Regions from separate parts of the Lysinibacillus sp. NPDC094177 genome, predicted to be linked through region 2. Evidence: predicted binding sites of a transcription regulator. Region 2 holds the regulator's gene; each other region holds the start of a gene.
The links. Region 2 encodes LexA, which represses DNA repair genes until DNA is damaged. Its sites were predicted from a motif close to CGAACATATGTTCG; they were not measured.
Positions count from the first base shown of each region.

Region 1: a site for LexA is predicted at 2,460-2,473, ahead of uvrB (excinuclease ABC subunit UvrB). Genes of this name have one in related genera too.
Region 3: a site for LexA is predicted at 2,681-2,694, ahead of ruvA (Holliday junction branch migration protein RuvA). Genes of this name have one in related genera too.

Region 1 covers NZ_JBNNTW010000012.1:91,915-96,207, reverse strand. Annotated here, with positions in the region: gene uvrA (excinuclease ABC subunit UvrA) at 1-398, opposite strand, end outside; gene uvrB (excinuclease ABC subunit UvrB) at 406-2,385, opposite strand; gene ACQKNC_RS18020 (hypothetical protein) at 2,605-2,874, shown strand; gene ACQKNC_RS18015 (IDEAL domain-containing protein) at 2,920-3,162, opposite strand; gene ACQKNC_RS18010 (competence protein ComK) at 3,389-3,898, shown strand; one part of gene prfB (peptide chain release factor 2) at 3,966-4,293, opposite strand, start outside.
Region 2 covers NZ_JBNNTW010000007.1:2,129-6,421, forward strand. Annotated here, with positions in the region: gene ACQKNC_RS12875 (gamma-glutamyl-gamma-aminobutyrate hydrolase family protein) at 96-818, shown strand; gene ACQKNC_RS12880 (hypothetical protein) at 983-1,609, shown strand; gene lexA (transcriptional repressor LexA) at 1,889-2,506, opposite strand; gene yneA (cell division suppressor protein YneA) at 2,670-2,984, shown strand; gene ACQKNC_RS12895 (YneB family resolvase-like protein) at 2,981-3,646, shown strand; gene ACQKNC_RS12900 (DJ-1/PfpI family protein) at 3,959-4,293, opposite strand, start outside.
Region 3 covers NZ_JBNNTW010000001.1:591,631-595,923, forward strand. Annotated here, with positions in the region: gene queA (tRNA preQ1(34) S-adenosylmethionine ribosyltransferase-isomerase QueA) at 1-976, opposite strand, end outside; gene ruvB (Holliday junction branch migration DNA helicase RuvB) at 994-1,998, opposite strand; gene ruvA (Holliday junction branch migration protein RuvA) at 2,017-2,637, opposite strand; gene ACQKNC_RS02830 (phosphotransferase) at 2,752-3,549, opposite strand; gene ACQKNC_RS02835 (LysM peptidoglycan-binding domain-containing protein) at 3,620-4,293, opposite strand, start outside.

The DNA of each region.
Region 1 (4,293 bases), on a different contig from region 2:
GTTTGGGAAGTGATTTCAATTCCATGATTTGGACAAATAGGCTTACCGATGCGCGCATATAACAAACGTAAATAATCATAAATTTCCGTTACTGTACCAACTGTAGAACGTGGGTTACGGCTCGTCGTTTTTTGATCGATTGAAATAGCAGGAGATAACCCCTCTATCGCATCGACGTCTGGTTTATCCATTTGTCCAAGGAATTGTCGAGCATATGCTGAAAGGGATTCTACATAACGACGTTGTCCCTCGGCATAAATCGTATCGAACGCTAATGATGATTTCCCAGAGCCTGATAAACCTGTTAACACGACTAATTGATCGCGTGGAATTGTGACATTGATATTTTTTAAATTATGAGCTCGTGCGCCTTGCACGACTATTTCAGTATTTTTCACAAGCCATTCACCCTTCTAACTTCAATTCAAATATTGTATCTCGCAGCTCAGCAGCACGTTCGAAATCGAGTGCTTTTGCTGCTTCCTTCATTTCTACTTCTAGAGAAGCAAGTAACTGCTCTTTTTCCACCTTCGTCAATTTCTTACCTTTTGTTGCCTTCGTTACATAAGACTCTTCGTCCTCTGCCACCTGTGTCGCACGAATAACATCAGGAATTTTCTTAACAATCGTTTTCGGTGTAATGCCATGCTCTTCGTTATACGCCATTTGCAGTGTTCGACGACGCTTTGTTTCTTCAATCGCCTTTTTCATCGAATCCGTCATATTATCTGCGTACATAATGACATGACCATTAGCATTACGAGCAGCACGTCCAATCGTTTGAATTAATGAACGCTCTGAACGTAAAAATCCTTCCTTGTCAGCATCTAAAATCACCACAAGAGAAACCTCAGGAATATCTATCCCTTCTCGCAATAAGTTAATGCCGATTAGAACATCGTAAGTACCTTTACGCAGCTCGCGAATAATTTCAATTCGCTCTAGCGTCTTAATCTCTGAATGCAAGTACTCCACCTTTAAGCCCATTTCTTTCAAATAAGCCGATAAATCCTCTGACATTTTTTTCGTCAATGTTGTAACTAGGACTCGTTCATCACGGGCAATACGACCTTGAATCTCATCGATTAAATCATCGATTTGCCCTTCAATAGGACGTACGTCAATTTGTGGATCAAGCAGCCCTGTTGGACGAATAATTTGCTGCGCCATTTCCGGAGAATGCTCAAGCTCATATGGGCCAGGTGTTGCTGATACATAAATAGCTTGATGTATATGTTTCTCAAATTCTTCAAAACGTAAAGGGCGGTTATCTAGTGCTGATGGCAAACGGAATCCATGCTCAACTAGCACACCTTTACGTGCTTGGTCACCGTTATACATCCCTCGAACTTGTGGTAAAGTAACGTGACTTTCATCGACAACAAGTAAAAAATCCTCAGGGAAATAGTCAAGTAGCGTATATGGAGTTGCCCCCGCTTCACGCAATGTTAAATGACGCGAGTAGTTTTCGATACCTGAGCAAAAGCCCATTTCACGCATCATTTCTAAATCGTAACGAGTGCGTTGCTCTAAACGCTGTGCCTCTAATAATTTATCCTCTGCACGTAAAAGCGCTAAACGCTCCTCCAACTCTTTTTCAATATTTTCAATGGCCTTTAGCATTTTTTCTTCTCGTGTAACGAAGTGAGATGCTGGGAAAATAGCTACATGATCACGATCCGCTAGTATTTCACCAGTTAACGCATCCACCTCGCGAATACGATCGATCTCGTCCCCAAAAAACTCCACGCGGATACAATGCTCATCACGAGATGCAGGGAATATTTCCACTACATCGCCACGTACCCGAAACGTCCCACGTGTAAAACTCACATCATTACGCTCATACTGTACATCGACCAGTTTTCGAAGCAACTGATTACGTTCAATTTCCATTCCAGTCCGCACTGACACGACCATTTCACGATATTCTTCTGGAGAACCTAGACCATATATACAGGACACGGATGCAATAATAATGACATCATCACGCTCGAATAATGAAGATGTTGCAGAGTGACGTAACTTATCAATTTCATCATTAATGCTTGAATCTTTCTCGATATATGTATCCGTCTGCGGTACATATGCCTCTGGCTGAAAGTAGTCATAGTAGCTGACAAAGTATTCAACAGCATTATTAGGGAAGAACTCTTTAAACTCACTATATAATTGACCCGCTAAAGTTTTATTGTGTGCCATAATAAGTGTCGGTTTTTTTACCTGTTTAATGACATTAGAAATCGTAAACGTTTTTCCTGTTCCTGTTGCACCGAGCAATGTTTGATGTCGTTTACCGGCACGTACACCCTCCACTAATTCCGCAATTGCCTGTGGCTGATCTCCACCAGGTGTATATGGCGCTTGTAAATCAAATGTTTGCACACATGTCCCCGTCCTTTCCTACCAATTTGATACATATATTTTAGCATAGCACTATTAAAATTTCGAACATTTAACGAACGAATGTTTGTAAATATTTTTTCGTTTGCTATATTTAAGATGAATCTAATAGAACGTATGTACTGGAAATATTTAATTACAGCCTATCTATAAATAGATTACCCTTTCCAAATGTTAGCTAATCGAGGTGGGACAATGTAAATGCATTACTTTAGAGGGGAGAAACGTTCAGGTGGGGTGAAGAAATTGATTGGGCTGGCCCTAGATCTGCTCAGGTTGGTTGAAAAAGATCGGGTTGGCCCTAGATCTGCTCAGGTTAAATGTAAAACTGATCCGGTGGCTGATAGAACTACTCAGGTAGGCTCAAAACTGCTCAGATCCCACGAAGTTTTGATTCCCACCTCACTCAATTTCCGCTCAGAACCTAAACAATTTCAAGATATTCAATCACCAATCTTGCAAATAAACTAGCAAAAAAATCCCGCCCTCTAATAAATGGAGAGCGGGTTCGTCATATTATTCACTTGCAACTTGGTGTAAAGCTTCTAGTTCGGCTGCGTATAGATGAAATGCCTTTTCATCTTTTTCATCGAGTGCTCTATCTATCAGAACCATGAGCTGCTCTTCACGATGCATACGCTGGATATGATTTAAAAATAAATCTAAATAAATCTCGTTTAATAATTTCTCTGCCTCATCAACTTTTTTTGACTGACCAACGGCTTTTAGAAAATCTGTATACGAATAATATTTATCCAACGATCTCACCTCGATCCTTTTCTAAATTATATGAAAATTGAAATTAAAATGCAATGCTAAAGAACTGAAAATCACTTCGATTCACTATTAATCTTGTGCTATTTCAAGCAATTCCTCTAAGCAATCGCTTGATATATCAATAACTTTCCTCTGTTATCTATATTTTCTGAATTTAATTTTCTATTTTACACTTCAATAATAAATAGAAAAAAGGGGGCTTACATATATGTCAGCAAACTACGTCAATGGATATTTAATGTCTTTCAACACCTATTTACTTCGGCCAATTCAGTATGACTCTAAAATTTTCACACAGGTAATCGACAAACATAATGAACTAATCGTCACACGGAAGCCAATGCATATATTACGAAAATCTTGTATTTCACTAGGGACAACCTATGAAGCAGCAAAACATTCAGCCAAACGCTTCTTCGGTAATCAACATAAGCTTCCAATCGTTGTTGCTTATGATTATGGTTATCCATGTATTTTTCTACCGACATACTCGCCAAACTCTATCCACAATATTTGGATTGGTCTTCACGCCATTTCGAATATCGTTCCTAGTAAAATGGGCTGTATCGTCACACTGAAAAACAATAAACAGATTGAACTGCCTATTCAATATGCTTCGATGAGCAAGCAATTTGTCAATGCATCGATGCTCTATAAGCATTACATGAATGAGCGTAAACAGATTAGCCAAGACACCCCGTTTCATCCACCTTTTTAATAGGCTTTTTTGCAGAACTAAAAAACCCCCTCAAAAGCACAATATCTGTGCCTCTGAGGGGCTTTCATTACCCGATTTTTGAACGTAAATATGCATTAATGAATGGATCTAAATCACCATCCATCACTGCTCCTACATTACCTGTTTCTTCATTTGTACGGTGATCTTTCACCATTGAATATGGATGGAATACATATGAACGAATTTGCGAGCCCCAGCCGATTTCCTTCTGTTCACCACGGATTTCATCTAGCTGTGCCTGCTGCTTTTCGATTTCTAATTGATAGAGTTTCCCTTTTAACATCGTCATTGCTTTTTCACGGTTTTTAATTTGTGAACGTTCTGCCTGACATTGTACGACAGTACCAGTCGGAATGTGCGTAATACGAACAGCT
Region 2 (4,293 bases):
CAGTCGGGGTCCTTCAATGATTAATAGTCTTCACTAACCGGGCTTTACAGGTAGTTTATTGCGGGATAAATCTTGTAGATCATGGAGGGGTTAAGATGAAACCAATTATCGGTATTACGGCTTTTGCAGAGGATGATTTGTCCTCAAGATTAAATGCTGCGTATAGCAAAAGTATAATTGAAGCTGGTGGTGTTCCACTTATAATTCCGCTTGGCGTGGAAAAGGATATATCGCAAATTTTATCATTGACGGACGGGTTATTACTATCCGGTGGCTATGATGTACATCCATTCCACTTTGATGCAGAACCTCATCCAAAATTAGGGAAGGTTCATCCAGAAAGGGATTCGGTTGAGCTTGCGTTAATCAAATCGGCCAGTATACGGAAAATGCCAATTCTCGGAATCTGTCGAGGGCTCCAAATACTAAATGCTGCGTTTGGAGGCACAGTCTATCAGGATATTGAAAGCGAGTACCATAGTCGAAAATTAATAAAGCACATGCAACAAGCGGCCCGAGGCGTTACTACACATCATGTTAATCTAACACCTAATACATTATTAAAAACGATTATTGAAGAAGAAAAAATTGCTGTGAATTCATTTCATCATCAGGCAATAAACGTAGTAGCAGAAAAATTGAAAGTGGTAGCAAAATCAAGTGATGGTATCGTTGAAGCGGTAGTTCACGAAGATCTACCATTTTGTTTAGCAGTACAGTGGCATCCCGAAGAGCTAGCCATTGCTGGAGATGAAGTATCAAAGAGATTATTTACTTCATTTGTACAGGCAAGCTTGAAGTTCAAGGTAGAGGCATGAAACTTTAGAAGCATAGAATTTTTTATCAAGGACAAAATAACCTTGGTGATAAACATGAAAAAAATAGAGTTGGTAGTGCTGGCTTTTTTACTGTTATATTTTCAATTCAACATGTAAAAGCCGGACATTATGACGATGACTTAGTAAGTAAATTTCTGATTGCGATGTCCAAAAAAGAGGAAGAACAACTAAAAACTTATATATCTTCAAATGTTACAATTCCAGAAATAAGAGAAGAGACGCCAATTAGTGGTTTTTCAGGCTTACCTTCACCTAAAGAGAATGTTAGAGTAGCCTTGGCTTATTTTAACGATGGAGAAAATATGCCTGAAAGAATAGCGTTTATATGGGAAATTACTTTTAATCAAGAAAAAGTTACAGATATTCGTGTTGTTTACGATGGTTACAATCCATTTATGAATGAATCGAAAATTATTAAGGAATATATGAAAAAGTATATAGTGAATATCCTGACGGTATCCCAATTTCCTTTTGACATTACGCATGTAAAAGGAAGTATAAACAATGATATTCTCCTAATAAGGTATCAAAATGTAAACTCACAAGGATTGTTACAAGTGAGAGTTGAACCCGATGAAGAGAATTTAAAGGCAGCAGAGGGTGAAAATATTTACACCTTAAAAAATGGAATAAAAGCATTGTATCAGCCGAACGTAAATCAACTGATTTTTGTTCATGACAGTTTAAAATATTCAATTAGTATAGTAAGTGAAATAACAGAAAATTTTACAGTGCAAGATTTACTTGAAATTGCAAATTCGATGTTTTAAAGGCTTATCATTAAAAATTGAGGATGAGGCGACTCCTTGGAGCGAGCCAGTAGGGGAGCGCAAGCTAAAGGCATCAATATGATAACGACTTCATATCGGAAAAACTCTAGTCGAAAACGTTTAAATTAACTAAATTCATTTCTTGTGTGTAAGGAATCCATATAAAGTGGATTCTTTTTTAATTCTGTACAATAAAGCTAAAAGAATATGAGAAAAAGAGGTATATGCTCCTCTGTGAACATAATATCCTCTTTTTATAATTTAATATTGAGATAACTTTTAGTGTACACGGCGATAAAGACCTACAACTTGCCCTAAAATAGAAACTTGGTCTACGATAATTGGCTCCATTGTTGCGTTTTCAGGCTGTAAACGAAAATGATTTTTTTCCTTAAAGAAACGCTTTACAGTTGCTTCATCCTCTTCAGTCATTGCCACGACAATATCCCCATTATCAGCAGTTGCTTTTTGTTTAACAATAACTAAATCTCCGTCAAAAATACCAGCTTCAATCATTGATTCACCCATAATTTCTAGCATAAATAACTGATCTTCACTTGTACCATAAATATCTGGTAGTGGAAAATATTCATCGATATTTTCAATAGCAGTTATCGGAGAACCTGCAGTAACCTTACCAACAAGTGGGACATGTATAACATGTTGCTTTTGAATAGAATCCTCTGGCTCTAGAATTTCAATGGCACGTGGTTTAGTTGGATCGCGTCGAATCAAGCCTTTTTGCTCTAAACGAGCTAAATGACCATGAACTGTTGAGCTTGAAGCAAGTCCAACAGCTTCACCAATCTCACGTACAGATGGTGGATACCCTTTTGCACGCACCTCTTCTTTAATGAACTCTAATATGGCCTCTTGTCTTTTCGAAACTTTTTTCATGATTGCTCACCTCTTTTTTCTAATCATTCTACTTATTAGTAGTATAACAGAATGCGAACACTTAAGCAAACATAGGTTCGAAAAGTGTTTGACAAAAACGTTTGTTCGCATTATTATGAGAACATATATTCCGAACAAACATTCTAGAAAAGGGGTTTTAAACATGAATTGGTTAAAGAAAAATCCACATATTACAACTTTATTAGGGGCTTGTCTACTATTTGCAGCATACCTTTTTATTACAGATCCAGGCGATGTTACGTACACAGAAATTGAAATTGCACATGGAGATAGCTTATGGTCGTTAGCCGAACAATACCGTGGTAAAATGAAATCGGATGAATGGATTCAGCTTGTAAAAACAGAAAATGAATTAACGAACGTACAAATTATTGCAGGTGAATCCCTAGTGATCCCGGTAGTGGGTGACCAAACCAATCCTATAAATTCAATTGAAATTGCGAGAAACGAAAAATGATTAATAATCAACAATCGGCTGTTGTCTATTGCCGTGTGAGTACAGAAAAAGAGACACAAAGTTCCTCATTAGAGCGTCAGCAGGAGGAGTTGATGCGCTATGCTAAAGAACAGGGCTACGAAGTCAAGCGTGTTTTTAATGACAAGCATAGCGGCTATGATGTGGAACGTGAAGGTTTACTAGAAATGCTCGATTTCATAAAAGAAAAAGAAATAACAGCATTATTTGTGCAAGATGAAACACGCTTAGGACGTGGAAATGCTCGAATGGCAGTGTTGCATTTATTGCAGAAAACCGAAACTGATGTTTTTTCTATGCGAGACGAGGGACCATTACAATTAAACGAAATGGATACGATGCTCCTAGAAATTTTAGCGATTGTAGAGGAGTACCAACGTAGAATTCATAATGCTAAAATACGTCGTGGAATGCGTCGTGCCGTAGAAAATGGATATCGCCCAGAAAACAATTTATCCAACCGTGGAAATCCAAACGGTCAAGAACGTAAGGATGTTCCTGTAGAAGAAATTATCAACCTACGCAATCGAGGCTTCACCTTTGAGGAAATTGCCATGACTCTAAGAGGTCTAGGCTTTAATGTAAGCAAAGCTACTGTCCATAGGAGATATCGGGAACATCAAGAAGGAAGCGAAATGAAATGAAGTTTTAATCAGTGGGAGTTTTATCGTCCCGCTGATTTTTTTTTAAAGCTTTAAGCTCCCAAGGTGAAGGATAGAAACGGCGAAGTGATGGATAGGATCGTCAAAATGACGGATAGAACGTCGAAAGTGAGGGATAGAATGAATAACTAAAATCCATTTACCATGTTGCATGGATATAGAACCGTATCCAGTAGAAAATGAAAAAATAAGAGAAGTAGCGATTTCTACTCCTCTCCTCATAAATTCTATATAATATTGAAAAACATTTATATCACCTATAACTAAGTTTTAATATTAATTAGAGCTAATTCGTTATTCTCGATACCAATTTTCATCAAAAGAGAGGTGTAGGGCTTTACCCACAGCAATGCCAAATTGTATAAAACCTCTACCTCTTGCAGTTATTATATTCCCATCTTGGACAACTAAATCTTCAGAAAAATGACTAAGATCGAAGAAACCTAACTTCTGCATACCTTCTGGTGACAATCCTACAGTATACTTTTTGTTTTTTAATACTCCAGCTATCGCTAAAAGAGATGGAGAGCTAGATATGCTTGCAATGATTGCCCCCTTGGCATTCACAGTACTAATAAAATCTATTAATTCTTGTTCATTTATTATTAAAGCTATATCCATACACCCTG
Region 3 (4,293 bases), on a different contig from region 2:
CTTGATGATACGCACTTAAAATGGTTTCTCTTGTCGCAAGTGTACTAACAAGCATTACAAGGGTTGATTTTGGTAAATGGAAGTTTGTGATTAACCCATCCACAACAGTAAATTCATATCCTGGATAAATGAAAATAGACGTCCAACCTTGTTCTGCTCGCACTTCACCTCCATATTTAGAACCGATAGTTTCTAATGTACGTGTAGAGGTTGTACCAACTGCAATCACTTTTCCACCATTACTCTTTACGCGGTTGATGGTAGATGCTGCTTCTTCCGTTACACTATAAAATTCGGCATGCATTTCGTGATTTTCAATTGAATCTACACTTACAGGACGGAAAGTTCCAAGTCCTACATGCAAAGTAATAAATACAACTTCGACACCTTTTGCTTTTACTTGCTTCAGTAATTCCTCGGTAAAATGCAAGCCTGCAGTTGGTGCTGCTGCTGAGCCACGCTCTTTAGCATAAACAGTTTGATAACGATCCTTGTCATCTAATTTTTCACGAATATATGGAGGTAGTGGCATTTCGCCAAGTTGCTCTAAAATTTCATAAAAAATCCCATTATATTTAAACTCAAATGTACGTCCACCATGATCAAGCTCTCCTGTACAAATAGCTGTCAGTAAGCCATCTCCAAATGTTACAACGGTACCAACTTTTACACGTTTAGCTGGCTTAACAAGTGTTTCCCATTCATCTGTACCAGCCATTTGCTTTAATAGCAGTACCTCTATATGGGCACCAGTTTCCTCTTTAACACCCATTAATCGCGCTGGTAAGACTCTTGTATCATTTAACACAAGGCAGTCCCCAGCTCGTAGCTCATCTAAAATATGAGCAAAATGATGATGCTCTACATTTTTTGAGCCAGGCGTCACTACCATTAAACGACTTGCTGTACGGTCCACAAGTGGTGTTTGTGCAATAAGTTCTTCTGGTAATTCAAAATCAAAATCTTCTACACGCATGAAAATACTTCCTTCTTCTAGGTTTGTTGGGGATATTCATATCCAAAATGTTCGTAAGCTAAATGTGTGGCCACACGTCCACGTGGCGTCCGTTGTATAAAGCCAATTTGCATTAAATATGGCTCGTACACATCCTCAATCGTTACGCGTTCCTCGCCAATAGATGCTGCCAACGTATCTAAGCCTACAGGGCCACCACGGAAGCGCTCAATCATGTTGGTCACAAGTTTATGGTCAATATGGTCAAGCCCTCTAGGATCAACTTGTAATAGCTCGAGCGCTTGCTTTGCAAGTCCCTCCGTTATCATACCATCTCCAAGTACCTGTGCATAATCTCGCACTCGTTTAAGCAAGCGGTTAGCAATTCGGGGTGTACCACGCGAGCGTGTCGCCATTTCAAGTGCTGCTACTTGTTCAATATTAACATCAAATAAATGCGCACTACGGACTACAATTTCTGCAAGTGAAGTATTATCATAATACTCCAATCTTAATAATACGCCAAAGCGATCTCTTAAAGGTGCTGATAACGCGCCTGCCCTTGTCGTTGCACCAACGAGTGTAAATGGTGGTAAATCAAGTCGAACAGAACGCGCTTCAGGACCTTTACCAACGACGATATCTAAACAAAAATCCTCCATGGCAGGATAAAGCACCTCTTCTATTGCACGAGGAAGGCGATGTATTTCATCTATAAATAGCACATCTCCTGGCTCCAGTGAGCTTAAAATAGCTGCTAAATCTCCAGGACGTTCGATCGCAGGGCCACTAGTCATGCGCACATTGACATTCATTTCATTAGCAATGACAGCAGCTAATGTAGTTTTACCAAGTCCAGGCGGTCCATATAACAGCACATGATCTAAACTTTCCTGACGAAACTTTGCCGCTTCAATGAAGATTTGTAAATTCTCTTTTACCTTGTGTTGACCAATATATTGTGCTAATCTTTGTGGTCGTAAAGATAATTCAAACTGTTCATCATAGCCACCTGCCTCACTAGCCATCATACGTTCAGACATGTACTTCTCCCCCTTTCACTATTTTAACTTTAATAGCAATTGTAAAGCTTGTTTCATAAATGCATCTGTTGTTTCAAGCTTGTCGTTTTCTTCTAGCTGTGGACGTATTTTTTCTAATTCTTTTTCAGAATAGCCAAGTGCCATTAAGGCAAGAATAGCTTCTTCAAGCTCATGTTTATATGGATTTACACCAAATAACGGTAGCTCATCTTCTGTACTAGGTAGTTCAATAGTCTCCAACAATCCTCCAAGTTTACCTTTTAAATCTAGAATCATTTGACGTGCAGTTTTCTTACCCACACCAGGGAACTTTACTAAAAACGATTCATCCTCTCGTTCAATCGCACTGATAACTTGTTGCGGATTCCCAGTGGCTAAAATAGCAAGCGCACCCTTCGGCCCAATTCCAGACACTAAAATAAGTTTACGAAACAGCTCTCGTTGGTCTAAATTTGGGAAGCCATATAACACCTGTGCGTCCTCACGTACATGCAAATGTACAAATATTTGCTGATCAAGTGCAGATGTCCTGAACACAAATGGATTGGGCGTATTCAGCTGCCAGCCAATCCCTTGCTGTTCAAGGACGATATACTCAGGAGTTATTCGCTTTATTTGTCCTTTTAAATAATCATACATTCAATAATCCCTCACAATCATCGTCTTCGATTATAGCATATTGCGAACGAATGCTCGACTATAAGAAATAGCACAATTAGTCGTTCACATACAAAAATGACCGCCGAAAGACGGTCATTTCTTTATCATTTTATCAATATCGTACCACAGTTTAGGCCAATATGTGAGAGCTCGTTTTGTGAATGGCACTAAATAATCTAAAAATACGAGCTGTTGATTTAATGGTAAATCTACTGCAAAAAGCCATTCACGTAACAGCTCATTTGGATATTTTAAACGATGTAGCTTTCTTTTATCTAATCGTTTCATCTCTGGTAGTTCTGCAAATATTTTTCCAAGGTCATAATCTACAGCAGGTAATACGCGATGTAACCATAAGATATATTCATCATCCGCTTCTCCAAGATGAGCCATATCAAAATCAATTAAACGCAATTTCCCATCTGAGCACCATAAAAAATTATGATGTACGACATCTCCATGTAAAAGCGTTATTTCTTTTTCAGGTACATCTTCCTGAGCGATTAGCTGTAACGATTTTTCACTATAATGTAAAATTTGATCGATTTCTTCTTTTGTTAAAAATGCACGAAAGTCATTTCGTCTGCTTTTAAAACGCATATGACGCATTTGCCATTTTAAAAGCTGTGAATAGGTATGCAGGCCTGGCACCCGCTGCCAAGCAATTTTTTTATGTGTATCATGTAACGTATTTAATAACTTGAGTGAATCCTTCCGATCTTTTTTATGTGCAAAATTAGCACTATGACTTCCCTCTTGCCAATCTTGCACGATTAAATACTCATCATCACTTCTCATTAAAGGTAAGATTAGCGAAGGTTCCAGATGTCCAAGCTGTCGATGAATAACCCTCACCTTTTCTGCTACTTCTATCTGCTTTGCTCGTTTCACAAAATAATTATTGGATTGATATTTATACTTCCAAATATTCGGCTTTACTTCTTCAATGATATACGCTTTTTCACCATCGATAAGGCGTCATCCCGCCTGGGTAAAAGTGCGGTGACATCCATGGTCCTACCGAATGTGGCATATGGCCATGTGTTGGACATGGCATTGGGCATGGTGGCGGACATGGCGGTGGACAATGACATTGATCCATTTGCCAAGTTGGCATCATGACTGGTTGTGCATGACAACCACATGGCTGTTCCATTTCCGGCATCATTTCTGGCATAGGCTGCATAGGGAAGAATGGAGATGTACTAGATTCTAAGAACTCCCTTTTTTCGCATGGCATTTCACACGACATTGGTTGCTCCGGCATTGTATAAGCCTCAAATTGCGGTTCCATTGGCATTGGCATCGGCATTGGCCAATACATATGATGATGCACTGGCTGATGGCAGCTAGCACAATGTGGTACTGCTGGCATTTGTGGCATGATAAAAATCGGTTGCGGCATTGGAGGTGGTGGCGCCTCCGGTTGGACCATAGGCTGTGGTGGCGGTTGAATTTGAATTGGTGATACAGTTTGAGTTTGCTCTACATTTGGCATGACAACTTGTTGATTCCATCTAAGCTCAACAGGCGCTTGCTGAGGCATCGGCATTGGCATCGGATAAGGAATTGGAATCATCTGTGGTTCTGGCATAGGTGGTGGTGGTACAATAATAGGTGGTGGCATCGGTCTTT